Regions from separate parts of the Pantoea sp. Lu_F5_004 genome, predicted to be linked through region 2. Evidence: predicted binding sites of a transcription regulator. Region 2 holds the regulator's gene; the other holds the start of a gene.
The links. The regulator LexA, encoded in region 2, represses DNA repair genes until DNA is damaged. The targets are predictions, from matches to a motif close to TNCTGTATGTACATACAGNA.

Region 1 (6,866 bases), on a different replicon from region 2:
ACCAGGAACAGGATGATAAGCAGCATCGTTATAATCAGAAACGCCCCTGTTCATATTTATATAGCGCTGGTTACGCGCATACTGACTGCTCATAACCGTCCAGGTCAGGCCAACGCCTATCCAGTCCTCAGGACGGGCGTCAAACAGACCCCGATAGCGAAGCGAAGCCGCATAGACCGAATGCATATAGTTAGTGCGCTGATCGGCCAGGCTCATGCTGAAGGATGTACTTAATCCGCGACTCGCGTCATGCTGATGATGCGTCAACTGCTGGTTAAGACCGGCGTAAAGAAACCATGTTCGGTTATGGTGATCATAACCGCTGGGGTCACTTGCCCCTGCGCCGCCAGACTTACCGCGATAGAGGTCTGTTTGCGGGGCGTTGGTGAATATCACGCCCAGATTATAGGCACCAGGCAGACCGTTAATGACCGGGCGGGCTTCGATTTCCATCGGCAGCAATACGCCTTTGCTGCCCCTGGTGGAGCCACTCCAGGCGTGATGACGACTGGAAGCATCGGGATTCTGCTCCATTACACCGCCTTTTAACGTTACAGTCGGCGTTAACCGGTATTCGAGCGTGGTTCCCCACGTGTGCACGTTCCAGTTGTTCCAGGTCAGTGAGTTAGCGGATTTTCCGCCACACTGCGAAAGCATCTGGAAGTCACAGGGTATGATCTGATCGAATGTCTGAACCTTGTTCATCATTCCGATACGCCATGTCATACGCCGCTCATCGAAACTGCGAGCAAAGGTAAGCCAGCCCAGCCGGGTAATAGATTGCCCACCCCAGCTCTCCTGTGTGAGATCGTTAAAATTCACCCGAGGATCCTGCACGCGTCGGGTGGTCAGATCGTCGTTGTGATTACGGTTTACGATATTCGCTTCGATACGCGCATCGGGAATATGCGTCCAGCGCGACAAATCCTGATTAAACGTTAATGCGAACTGATCGATATAGGCAACGTGTGAGTCGTGATTGTATCCACCGCCGCCATTCCAGCCAATTTCATTCAGGTAGCCCAGGTTATAGGCAAACCCATTATCATTAAGCATTTTACGCAGGCCAGACATTTCACCCAGAATAGGATCTGGCGGGGATTCGAACCCTAATGCTTTTCCGTTCCATTCCTGCGCTATCGATAAAGGTGAAAAGATTAATAATGCACTCGCGCACAGCATGCTTTTAATTTTCATTTTAGCAACCTGTTCTTTAATTTTAATTGCGTAACAGCTCGCAAGAGAGTGTCAAGTCTCCTGTCATCAAATGCATAATTTACCCACCCTGAACCAGTCGATTAAATTTCCATTTATTATCAATATACTGCGCCCAAAAAGAGTAAATCTAAGGCAAAAAAAAACCTAAGCGCTCCACAACGGTAAACATCGTGGAACGCTTAGGTTTTGCCTGTTGTCCAGTAACAACCCTTCGCTGAAAACAGGGCCACTCTATCACTGCCTTTTGATATTGAGTAGTGCTGAAATTTATATTTTCATAAAGTGTGAGCTAATTAACGCTTAATGGTGACGATCATTCCCTCCCCCCTCACAGCAATCATTATTTCACCACGCGCATTAGCATTAATAACTGCAAGTCAGATAACCTTTCTCACTAACGAATTTAATGAAAAGCATTAGATAGTGTCAAAAAAGGAAATGATAATATCTGAGACAGTGACGCTTCAGAGCTAACTGGCATGAAATGAATATTATTGCCTTTAACTTCAGGTCAGAGAGATAAGTGCAGGCAGTATAATTGGCTTATTTTTTTCCGGTTTATTCTATGACGACCAGCGAGATGATTGCCAGAGACGTTAAAGTTGATACAGAACAGGAGGATTAAAACTTCAGGGTCATAATGACATACTGGAAAAATCGCAGGCAGTTGTGCAGGATAAAATGCCGGGAAGAAAAACGATCTATAGCCAGGTTAGCAGGAGAACAGCTCAAACCGCTATTCAGAAACAGCAACGCCGGAAGGTTCGCTTCCGGCGTTGGGGCAGTTACGCGGCTTTAACGGCGCGTACTTTCTTTACAGGAGGCTCTTCTGACTGCTCAGCTATGCCATCGTCTGACACAGCTTCTGGCTGAGAGACGGCTGCTGCCGCTTCCGGCAGTTTGCTGGTACGCAGAATATGCTGAACCGCATCTTTCTGCTCTGCAATCAGCAGGCCCAGCGTTTCCGCCTGAGATTCTTCCATTACAGGTTGATGCTGTAACAGCCAGTCGGTGAAGGCTTCGGCCATATCGAGCATTTTGTCGTAGGCATCGGCCTCTTTCTTATTGGCAAACGTCATCTTCTCTTCACCCTTTCTGACTACTACAAATTTTGTTTCAACAGCCATCTTTTCGCCCTCAGGTACTGTGTATACATACAGTATATCATGCCGGTCATGCTTTGCCAGCAGAGAATAGAGTTTATCGGTTGTGCGCGGGCTAACCTTATCCTGGCACAGGCTTTTTTCATTTTTCCTGACGCATTCTCCGTCGCGAGGTCGGGCGACTACACCAGCAGCTCTTCAAGAAACATCGCCAGCGCCTTACGGGGATCGTCCTCTTCCGAGACGATCACCTCGATCCCCCACTGCCCCAGCACTTCTTTAGCCACCGGGTTGTTCCGGTTAGTGAACAGGTACGATTTTGGCCGGGCGGTTGCCAGCCCGGTGCGGCCCCACATCTTGGTCAGACGATAAAACAGCAGGCGAATATTGAAATCACTAATGCTGTAGCCGACAAACAGCACTGAGTTGCCCATCACATCGTGAGTCAGTTTGATGTCGAGCGGCGAATCAAAATAGAGGCGTTCAAAATAGCTGCTCTCATCGAGCACGATTGAGGTGTCATCATCAAAATCACCGTGCAGCTTGATGATGTGACGCTTATCTTCGGTGAGAGAGACCAGGTCCGCGGCGTTGGCCACTTTGTAATAGGGTACGCCGTGCGCTTCATGCGCCGCTTCCAGCCAGCGATCGTAATTGGTGGTGTAGATACGCGAGAAGTTACCCTGCGTAATCATGGTATGAATTTCAGAAGAGCGGACATCAATATCGGGGCGATGCCATTCGCGATCCATCCAGCTGCGCAGCGGTCCAAGCGAGCCTTTTTTCTGTTTGTAATACTCCGCCAGCGACAGGTGCGTGCCATAGGTATTAAAGATTTTTGGATCGTAACCCAGCTCATTAGCAAGATGCGCAATCAGTTCATGCCACTCGGGCAGGCCAAAATTGCGCGAAATACCGGCACCGGCAAACAGAATCAGTTTGCCGGAATCATAGGCGCGTTTGAGTTCAGGTTTCATGCCATGCCCCGCGAGGTTTTTAAAAAGGTGGCGAAGCGATCCAGCGCGATACGCCGCATCGAGATCTCATTCTTGAGTTCGCCCATTTCAGCAAACGTCTGCTCATAGCCTTCGGGAATAAAGACGCAGTCCCACTGAAAGCCGCGCGTTCCGGCAGGTTTCGCGGCGATGGTGCCGCGCAGTTCACCCGAAAACTGGTACATTTTGCGACCATCGCAGTAGCCAAGCACCGTTTTGGCCGTCACGGCCTGGCTGTCGAGCCCCTGCACCAGCGCGGTAAAGCGCTCAGCGTCCAGGCGGTTCCAGAAGATGCGGGTCAGGCCGGCGGGCAGACCATTGAGGCCGTCCAGATAGAGGCCGGTATGCTCTACAAACAGCGGTCGCCCAATCAGCGAAAAGGCTTTGGTCAGTTTGTCGCGTACCAGGTCGAGTTCGTTTTCAGTCTGAATTTCTTCGATGCGACGGGCGATGGGCAGAACTTCGACCCCGACAGGTTCGAGTATTTTGCGCACCTCCGCCAGCTTTTGCTCATTGGCAGAAAGGAATCTGATTTTCATGGGGCTTCCAGGTCAATTACTCCGCCACGCAGTGAGGATTTTACGGAAACAGGCGGGCAGGATAAATCACTAACGCTGGAGAGTGTAGTTCAATTCTGTGCTCATCAGGTTGAAGTGCGCAGAACCGGCCCGCCTGCTGCGGCCGGTTCTGCAGACTCAGTAAACAATACCGGGTGGATTCACCGTGGACTGAGTGATGGCTTCATCCTGTTCGCCCCAGCGTGCCAGCACCTGCTGGTACTGTCCGCCTGCGATGGTGCCATCCAGCGCAGCCTGCAGCGCGGGTGCCAGGCCATTGCCCTTTTTGGTAGTCACGGCGACCCAGGCGCGAAACGGTCCGCTGCCAACCAGCTTTGTCTGTCCGCGTGACGCCACTTTCCAGGCCGCCATCGAGTGAGGGCCAAACATCGCATCTGCCCGTCCCGACAGCAGCGTCAGCGTCGCGGAGGCATCATCGGTAAGGTAAACCGGCGTTACCGCAGGCAGACCTTTAGCCCGGTTCTGCTCATCCCAGCTCAGTAAAATACGCTCCTGATTGGTGCCCGAGGCGACGATAATCCGCTTACCGGCAATATCTGCCGGACTATTAATTTTGCTGATATTACTGTCGCTTTTCACCGCAAAAGCATGGTTGTCGGCGCGATACGTCGCAAAATCGAACTTCTTCTTACGCTCTTCGGTCACGGCAATATTGAACATCGCAACATCATAGCGCCCGGCGCTGATGCCCAGTGGCCAGTCCTCCCAGGAAGCCGGAACCAGTCTGAGTTTCAGGCCCAGGCTATCAGCAAGGAGTCTGGCGATATCGGGATCGCTGCCGATCCGCGTGACGTTGTCAGACGCCAGCAGCGACAGCGGCGGCGAGTTGGTCGCCGAGGTGGCGACCGTCAGGGTGCCCGGTTCGATAAAGCGGTAATTGGCCGGAATTTTACCGATAGCCTGCGGATTGGCCGGTGCATGAATCGGCGTCTCGTTGTGCAGGACATCGAGCTTCTCAGCCGCAGAACAGGCCAGCGCCGGAAGCAGCGTCAGAACCGTTAACGTTAATGCCCTCATAACACGCGCGCCAGAAACCGTCGTGTGCGCTCATGACGCGGATTATTGAGCACCTGGGTGGTGCTGCCCTGCTCTACAATCCGGCCATCCACCATAAAGACCACGCTGTCCGCCACTTCACGGGCAAAGCCGATCTCGTGTGTCACAATCACCAGCGTGGTGCCGGAACGCGCCAGCTTTTTAATCACATCCAGCACTTCGCCCACCAGTTCCGGGTCCAGCGCCGAGGTCGGCTCATCAAACAGCATGACCCGTGGATTGAGCATCAGCGCACGCGCAATCGCGATGCGCTGCTGCTGCCCGCCCGACAGGTGACGCGGCCACGCATCGGCTTTATGCCGCAGCCCTACAATATCCAGCAGTTCGCCCGCACGCTGTATCGCTTCCGGTTTCGTTAACTGACGATGGGCAATCGGCGCTTCAATCAGGTTATCCAGCACGCTGAGGTGTGGGAACAGATTGAAGTTCTGGAACACGTAGCCGACGTTGATGCGCTGGCGCAGAATCGCCTTCTCTTTCAGTTCATACAGCTTATTGCCGCGCTGCTGATAGCCGATGTAGTCGCCATCAATCTGAATAAATCCTTCGTCGACCCGTTCCAGATGATTGATGGTGCGCAGCAGCGTGGATTTACCGGAGCCGGACGGCCCGAGGATCACCGTGACGGACCCCGGTGCCAGTGACAGCGATACATCATCCAGCGCTTTATGTTTACCAAATCGTTTACTGACGCCGGTGATGCTGATGGCACCGGTAGTGTGTGAGGTGCGGTAATCAATGGCTTCGGACATGGCTGATCTCCTCGGTCGGATGAAGTGGCGTGGCGCGGTTGCGCCATTGTCGCCAGCGCGACGGTTGCGGTTCACGGGTGACGCTGCGGGCCATCCAGCGTTCGGCGTTGTACTGAATCACGGACAACACGGTGGTGATAATCAGATACCAGGCGGCACCAACCATCAGCAGTGGGATTACTTCCTGATTGCGGTTGTAGATCATCTGGATGGTGTAGAACAGCTCCGGCATCGCCAGCACATAAACCACGGATGTGCCTTTTGCCAGACTGATGATCTCGTTGAACGCGGTGGGAATAATGGCGCGCAGCGCCTGCGGCAGAATGATGCGGAAGGTGCGGCGTGTGGCGGAGAGACCCAGCGCGGACGCGGCTTCCACCTGACCGTGATCGACGCCGAGTATCCCGCCGCGAATAATTTCCGCGCTGTAGGCCGCCTGCACCAGCGTCAGACCGATAACAGCTGCCTGAAACTGCCCCAGCACGTTAATCGTCTGATACGCCCCCCAGGAGAGTCCGGTAAACGGAATGCCGACAGACAGGGTGTCGTAGAGATAGGAGAAGTTATAAAGAATGATCAGCACCACAATCAGCGGCAGTGACCTGAACAGCCAGATATAACCCCATGCCAGCGTGCTCAGCAGCCACGATGAGGAGAGACGTGCCAGCGCCAGCAGACCGCCCAGAAACAGACTGAATATCGTACCCAGCAGCGTCAGCAGCAGCGTCTGGCCCAGACCGTGCAGGATCACCGGATCAAAGAACCAGCGGGCAAACACGCTCCATTCCCAGCGCGGATTAAAGGCCACTGACTGTACCACGCCTGCCAGAATAAACAGCGCAACGATAGCGCCTGCGGTGCGTGCCGGGTAGCGTGCCGGCACCACCTGCAGATGTTGATGTTTGCTCATGGTCACTCCTTAACTCGCCGCAGCAACGTTATAGACGCCGATCACTTTGATAAAACGCAGTCGCCCGTCGTGCGGCGGCTGGCCGTAACGCTCCAGATCCCCGCTGAGATCAAACTGTGGCTGATAGCCGTGACCGGTATAGAGCCGCACCGCCTCGGGCTGACGGAAGCCGGTGGTAAGGAACAGCCGCTGATAACCCGCCTGTAAGGCGCGACGCTCCAGCTCCTGTAACACCACCAGCGCCAGCCCCTGAC
Region 2 (6,866 bases):
AGAGGAAAGCGTCCCGCGCCAGGGACAAAAACGCCGGGAGCGTTTTTGAACAACGCAGAGCGTTGGTCCGGCAACGGGCGCACCTCAGGGATGAGGTGCGTAATCGCGCGGGCCGAGCAGTCAGGGATGACGCTTTTACGTCTTTCCGATCTGACGATGTTCCCTGAGCAGGCACCGTCTTACAGCGAATCGGACCAGACCTGGCCTATAAAAAAGGCGACCTCATGAGGTCGCCTTTTTACTATGCGCGCTGCGGTCAGTCGTGCGCCACAGCGGTTTCAATCGTCATACGGACATCGCTGGTGACCAGGTCTGCCAGCATATGCCAGGTCGCCAGAGTCTGCGCAACATCGGCATCACCGCTGTCGCTGATATACCCTTCATCGCGCAGGGTCAGGACCAGTGAGGTAAAGACCGCTTTGTCGAAGAATTCCGGAGCATTGATACCGTGCAGCACCGACAGACGCTGTGCCAGCGTCCGGCTCTCTTTCTCCAGCGTGCCGCGGTTAATCGTCGGCTTGGCGCTGAGAATGGAGAACGTAATGGCATAGCGCTGCAGTGTTTCACGCACACCGGCGGCCAGCAGTTGCAGCGTGCGATAGCGCGCTGAGGAAAAGCGCAATTCGCCGGCTTCGAGCGTAATCAGGCCCTGACGCGCCAGCTCCTGACTCAGTTCGGTCAGCAGTTGCGGCAGCTCATCGGTCTGCCAGCGCAGGAACAGCTCACTCTTCAGCATCGGGTAGATCAGGCTCACCTGACGCAGCAGTTCTGCTTCGCTCAGCGTCTGATGCTGCTGAACTATGGCGGCAATCAGCGACGGCATCACCAGCATGTGATGAATATTATTGCGATAGTAGGTCATCAGCACCGCCTGCTCACGTGGCAGAATGATGATGTCGCCAATGCTGTCCTTTTCACTCTCAAACTTATTCATACCCATGGCGTGATCCAGCAGCGCTTCCGCTGAAAGATCGGGTACGGTCGCATTTGGCGAGTAAGGCACGTTGCGCAGCAACTGGGTATAGCACTCCAGTTGTTCAATCAGCTGTTCACGGGTTAGTGAGCGCTGACGTGACGCCAGCAGGGCGGTGACACAGAGGTTCATGGCGTTAGCCGCGCCCGCTTCATTGATACGCACCATCAGGCTGGCAGCAATATCGTTGACGGTCGGAGTTAACCAGCTGGGACGCTGCGGCTCAATCGGATCGATGGCATCGCGCCATTCCGGTACCCGCTTGTTGAGATAGTTGACCAGCGGCAGGGGTTCGCCAAAGTTCACGTAACCCTGACCGAGATTGCGCAGCTTGCGTAAGCCGCGCACCATCTGCATGAAGCCCTCTTTCTCTTTCGCCGCGCCGCGCAGTTCTTTAGCGTAAGTGCCCACTTCCATTACGTGCTCATAGCCGATATAGATCGGCACCAGCGTGATAGGGCGATTTCCGCCGCGCAGCATCGCCTGCAGCGTCATGGCTAAGGTGCCGGTTTTAGGGTCCAGCAGGCGACCGGTTCGTGAACGGCCTCCTTCGACAAAGTACTCAACCGAATAGCCGCGGGTGAACAGCTCGCCGAGATATTCGCGGAATACCGTGGCGTAGAGCTTGTTGCCTTTAAAGGTACGACGAATGAAGAAGGCGCCCAGACGACGGAAAATCGGGCCGGCTGGCCAGAAGTTGAGATTGATCCCGGCTGCGATGTGCGGCGGCACCAGGCCCTGATGATAGAGCACATAGGAGAGCAGCAGATAATCCATGTGGCTGCGATGACACGGCACATAGACAATCTCGTGGCCATCCTGCGCCAGCTGGCGGACTTTTTCGCCGCCATTGACGTTGATGCCCTGATAGAGCCGACTCCAGAGCCAGCCCATCACGCGGTCAGTTACGCGGATGGCTTCATAGGAGAAGTTTGCCGCAATTTCCTCCATCATCTCGACAGCGTTCTGCTGCGCTTTCTCATGGGAGATTTTTTTACTGCGTGCTTCATCCTCTACTGCTTTTTCAATCGCTTTGGATTGCAGCAGACGATTAAACAGATCCTGACGCGCCGGCAAGCGCGGGCCAATCGCCGCCAGCCGCTGGCGGGCAAAATGAATGCGCGCCACGCGAGCCAGCTTCTGGGCGATCGACTGATCCGTACCGTGTTCAGTTGCCATGCGGCGCAGCGACACCGTCGGTGAGAAGCGGACAAAACTGTCGCGCCCGTGCCAGATCACCGCAAAGAACTTCTGCACCCCGTTCAGCACCCGCAGGTGTGGCGTTGCTTCGCCCTGGACTTCACGTCCTGGTGCGCGGCCAAACATCACCGTGACCGGCAGCATCTGAATATCCAGCTTAGGGTTATTGCGATGCAGGTCCAGGTAATCGTGAAAGATTTTCACAGATTCAACGCTGGGCACAAAATAGGGGAAGACGCGTGGGCCATTGTGGATAAACACGTGACGCGGCAGCAGAGAACCATCAATCTCCAGCGGAGTGAGCGGGTCGGGCAGATGATGCCGCAGACACTGTGCGCGTAAAGTCAGTAAGTCGGCCTTCGAATCGTAAGGCAAAACATACATAATAGGTCGGGTCGGATCCAGACCATGTTCAGACACGGGATCGGCCGGAATGGCCTTACTTTTTACCAAAAACGACAGTGGTAAATTAAGCAGTTTGTAATAGAGTTTACGCCAACCTGACATAGACAACATGAAGCCTCTTGTTAGCAAAGCGCCGCAAGCATACCAGAAAGCGCAGCGAAGATCTGTGGTGGTGCCAATTGCACGCAGCCCAGACATTGACGTCAATCCGATGAAAGGGTTCCCACATCATGGCAAATAATGCCACCGGACTTATCAGAATAGTAAAAGCTGCAGGTTACTCATGGCAGGGACTGCGTGCCGCCTGGCAACATGAAGCTGCGTTTCGGCAGGAAGCGCTGGCTGCGCTGGCCGCTATTGTTATCGCGTGCTGGCTGGATGTCGATGTGGTCGCCCGCATCCTCATGATTGGGACGGTGGTGCTGGTGGTCATTGTTGAAATCCTCAATAGCGCCATTGAAGCGGTGGTCGACCGTATTGGTCAGGAGCATCATCCGCTGGCGGGCCGGGCAAAAGACATGGGTTCGGCGGCGGTGTTGATCAGCATCTTACTGGCACTCTTCGTCTGGATCGCGCTGCTCTGGACACATTTGCGATAAGCCTTCCATAACGCGTCTGAGGGCGCGTTTTCCCTGACAATCGGTTTCCATTTCACCAATACCTGTATATACTCACAGCGACTGTATAAACAACCAGGGGGCGGGATGAAAGCATTAACCAGCAGGCAGCAGCAGGTCTATGACCTGATTCGCGACCATATTTCTTCAACGGGCATGCCGCCTACGCGTGCCGAGATCGCCGCGCAGCTGGGCTTCCGTTCGCCGAATGCGGCAGAAGAGCATCTGAAAGCGCTGGCGCGCAAAGGCGTCATCGAGATCGTTTCCGGTGCATCGCGCGGCATTCGACTGTTAATGGAAGTAGAAGCCTCAGAAGGGCTACCGCTGATTGGGCGGGTTGCTGCCGGTGAGCCGATCATGGCGCAGGAACATATCGAAACCCACTATAAGGTCGATCCGGGCCTGTTTAAGCCGTCTGCTGACTTCCTGCTGCGCGTCAGCGGAATGTCGATGAAAGATATCGGGATTATGGATGGCGACCTGCTCGCGGTGCATAAAACCCAGGATGTGCGTAACGGCCAGGTTGTGGTTGCCCGCATTGATGATGAAGTCACCGTTAAGCGCTGGAAAAAGCAGGGTGCTATCGTGCATCTGCTGCCTGAAAACAGCGATTTTGACCCGATTGTTGTCGATACCCGTGCGCAGTCACTGACCATTGAAGGTCTGGCAGTTGGCGTGGTGCGCAACGGCGAGTGGCTCTGATTCTTCTGCCAGCGTGCATTCGTCTTCTCTGATGCTATTCTGTCTGCCCTAATTTTGTCGCTGCCTCTTTTGCGCAGCGACACTGAGCACGGAACGGCGAATGCGCTTTATTACGGCAACCGATAAAAATCTCTGGCGGCTTGCGCTGCCGATGATCCTTTCAAACATCACCGTTCCCTTACTGGGAGTGGTCGATACTGCAGTAATTGGTCATCTCGACAGCCCTGTCTATCTTGGCGGGGTTGCGGTCGGGACGACAGTGACCAGCTTCCTTTTTATGCTGCTGCTTTTCCTTCGAATGAGTACTACTGGCCTTACGGCACAGGCGTTTGGCGCGGGCGATAAAACCGCTCTGGCGCGCGCGCTGACGCAACCGCTGATTATCGCGCTGCTGGCGGGCGTACTGTTCATCGCTTTGCGTTATCCGATTATTCAGCTGTCGACCCATCTGGTTGGCGGCAATCCCGATGTACTCGAACAGGCGGCACTGTTTATTCAGATTCGCTGGCTCAGTGCGCCTGCCACGCTGGCAAACCTGGTCATTCTGGGCTGGCTGCTGGGCGTGCAGTATGCACGCGCGCCGGTGATCCTGCTGGTCGTGGGGAACCTGGTTAACATCGTGCTCGATCTCTGGCTGGTGATGGGGCTGCACTGGGGTGTCGCGGGGGCGGCCACCGCCACGGCGCTGGCAGAGTACATCACGCTGGGTGTCGGCAGCATCATGGTCTGGCGGGTGCTAAAACTGCGCGGAATTACGCTTAGCCTGCTGAAGCAGAGCTGGCGCGGTGACAGCGGCCGGCTGCTGCGACTGAACCGGGATATCATGCTGCGCTCTCTGATGCTGCAACTCTGTTTCGCCTCGCTGACCGTGCTGGGCGCGCGACTCGGCCCTGATGTGGTGGCGGTTAACGCGGTATTACTGATGTTTATTACTTTTACTGCCTACGCGCTGGATGGCTTTGCCTATGCGGTTGAAGCTTTTGCGGGTGAGGCGCATGGTGCAAAAGATGGCAGCAAACTCCTGCGCGTCTGGCACTCTGCCTGTCGGCAGGCGGTGGTGGTGGCGCTGTTCTTCTCGCTGATCTATGCCATTTTTGGCCCGCAGATCGTTACCCTGCTGACCTCTCTTCAGTCACTTCAGCAGACAGCGGACCGCTATCTGATCTGGCAGATGATAATGCCGTTGATCGGCGTCTGGTGTTATCTGCTGGATGGCATGTTCATCGGGGCGACGCGCGGGCGCGAGATGCGTAACAGCATGGTAGTAGCCGCAGCCGGCTATTTTCTGACACTGCTTAGCGTACCGGTGCTGGGTAACCATGGTCTTTGGCTGGCAGTCACGGTTTTCCTGGCGCTGCGCGGCCTGTCGCTGTGGCTCATCTGGCGTAAACACTGGCGTCAGAACAGCTGGTTTGATGCCTGAGTCAGCCGTTGCTGCACGCAAGCCGATACGGATTATTCTGTATTATTCCACGGTTAAGAAATTGGCTACTACAATTAACTTTATGCAGCGCAGTTAACCAGCGCTTTGTATCGTTATTTTGTTAAGCAGCAAGATAATCATTAAACCCGAGGATTGGAGGTCTGCCATGAATAAAGACGAAGCAAGCGGCAACTGGAAGCAGTTCAAAGGCAAAATGAAAGAGAAATGGGGCAAGCTGACCGACGATGATATGCAGGTTATCGAAGGTAAACGCGATCAGCTGGTCGGCAAAATCCAGGAGCGTTACGGCTCTACGAAAGATGAAGCCGAGCGCGAAGTAACCGACTGGGAAGGTCAGAACAAAGATCACCGCTGGTAATCAGACAATAGCTTGATAATCAGCTGAATGCGTTCCGGTGGGCCCTCACCGGAACCGCACAAGGATGTGCCGATTATCCGCGTTTCCCCCGCTTTTTACCCTCATCCTGATGGTCATGCTCGCAGCTTTCATGGTGCGTACAGGCTTCAACCGCAGCACAACTTTCACATAAACCATGCGCTTCAATCACGCTGTGGCGTAATGCAAACTGCGCTTCACCTGCCAGGCTAGCAATAATCTTCTCTACGCCCTGCGCCTGCTTCTCTGTAACGGCGGCACAGCGGTCACAGACCAGCATCACCGACGTATGTGCTGGTGCCTCAAAATGGTGACACATGACGTAGCTGTTGTTGGATTCCACCCGATGAATGAAACCCTGCTCCAGCAGGAAATCAAGCGCCCGATAAACCGTGGGAGGCTTGGCCTGCGGCTCGCTGACCCGGAGTTGATCCAGCAGATCGTAGGCGCTGATCGAGCCAGGCTGCTCGGCCATCAGGCGCAACACTTCAGCACGCTGCGAAGTCAGACGCACACCGCGCTGCAGGCACATCTTTTCGGCCTGAATCAAAATTTGCTGCGACGTCATGTTTGTCATGAAAATTCTCCGCTGGATAAGTGATGTTATTTTATCACACATAGTTTCGCGGCGCTGAGGTTGGTTTCGTCTGAAAAAACAGCATCATTTGCCTGAAAAAGCAGCATATTCAGAATTTAAGCCGTCCTCTATCTCAAATCTGACGATAAATCAGATCCATTCTGAATCCACCTGAAGCGGAATTTGTTGGCATTTTGCTTTGCATCTCACTGAGTTAAGAAGTAATGTTCAGAAAGACTTAAGAAAAGTCTGGCATTATTTGAAATATCCCAATGCAGTTTGAACAATTACAACGGTTTTTTGATTGGAAAACGTCCAATCCTTTGAATTAAGACACTGTTTCCTTCGAATTCACAGCAATAACGCGTTAGCCAGGGTTCACAATAGGGCTAACAAACTATTCAGTCATTGAATGTTTCAATGGCAATTTCTCAGGTGATGGCAGGCAAATGGTGAAAAAATCCGCTCAACGTTCAGCGCTGATCTACACGGCTGCAACGACCGCGCTTTTCCTTTCTTCTTCCGCCATGGCGGCAGGGACCTGGTATGATGCACGTAATGACGCCATGGGC

Region 1: a site for LexA is predicted at 2,361-2,380, ahead of ACR8BN_RS19955 (YebG family protein). Genes of this name have one in related genera too.

What each region holds. Positions count from the first base shown of each region.
Region 1 is NZ_CP194947.1:203,021-209,886, reverse strand. It holds gene ACR8BN_RS19960 (carbohydrate porin) at 1-1,197, opposite strand, end outside; gene ACR8BN_RS19955 (YebG family protein) at 2,004-2,345, opposite strand; gene ACR8BN_RS19950 (SIR2 family protein) at 2,504-3,298, opposite strand; gene ACR8BN_RS19945 (non-canonical purine NTP pyrophosphatase) at 3,295-3,855, opposite strand; gene ACR8BN_RS19940 (ABC transporter substrate-binding protein) at 4,012-4,911, opposite strand; gene ACR8BN_RS19935 (amino acid ABC transporter ATP-binding protein) at 4,908-5,702, opposite strand; gene ACR8BN_RS19930 (amino acid ABC transporter permease) at 5,686-6,612, opposite strand; gene ACR8BN_RS19925 (GNAT family N-acetyltransferase) at 6,622-6,866, opposite strand, start outside.
Region 2 is NZ_CP194946.1:3,844,532-3,851,397, reverse strand. It holds gene plsB (glycerol-3-phosphate 1-O-acyltransferase PlsB) at 257-2,680, opposite strand; gene ACR8BN_RS17865 (diacylglycerol kinase) at 2,809-3,177, shown strand; gene lexA (transcriptional repressor LexA) at 3,283-3,897, shown strand; gene dinF (MATE family efflux transporter DinF) at 3,998-5,320, shown strand; gene ACR8BN_RS17850 (CsbD family protein) at 5,487-5,699, shown strand; gene zur (zinc uptake transcriptional repressor Zur) at 5,773-6,294, opposite strand; gene ACR8BN_RS17840 (conjugal transfer protein TraF) at 6,744-6,866, shown strand, end outside.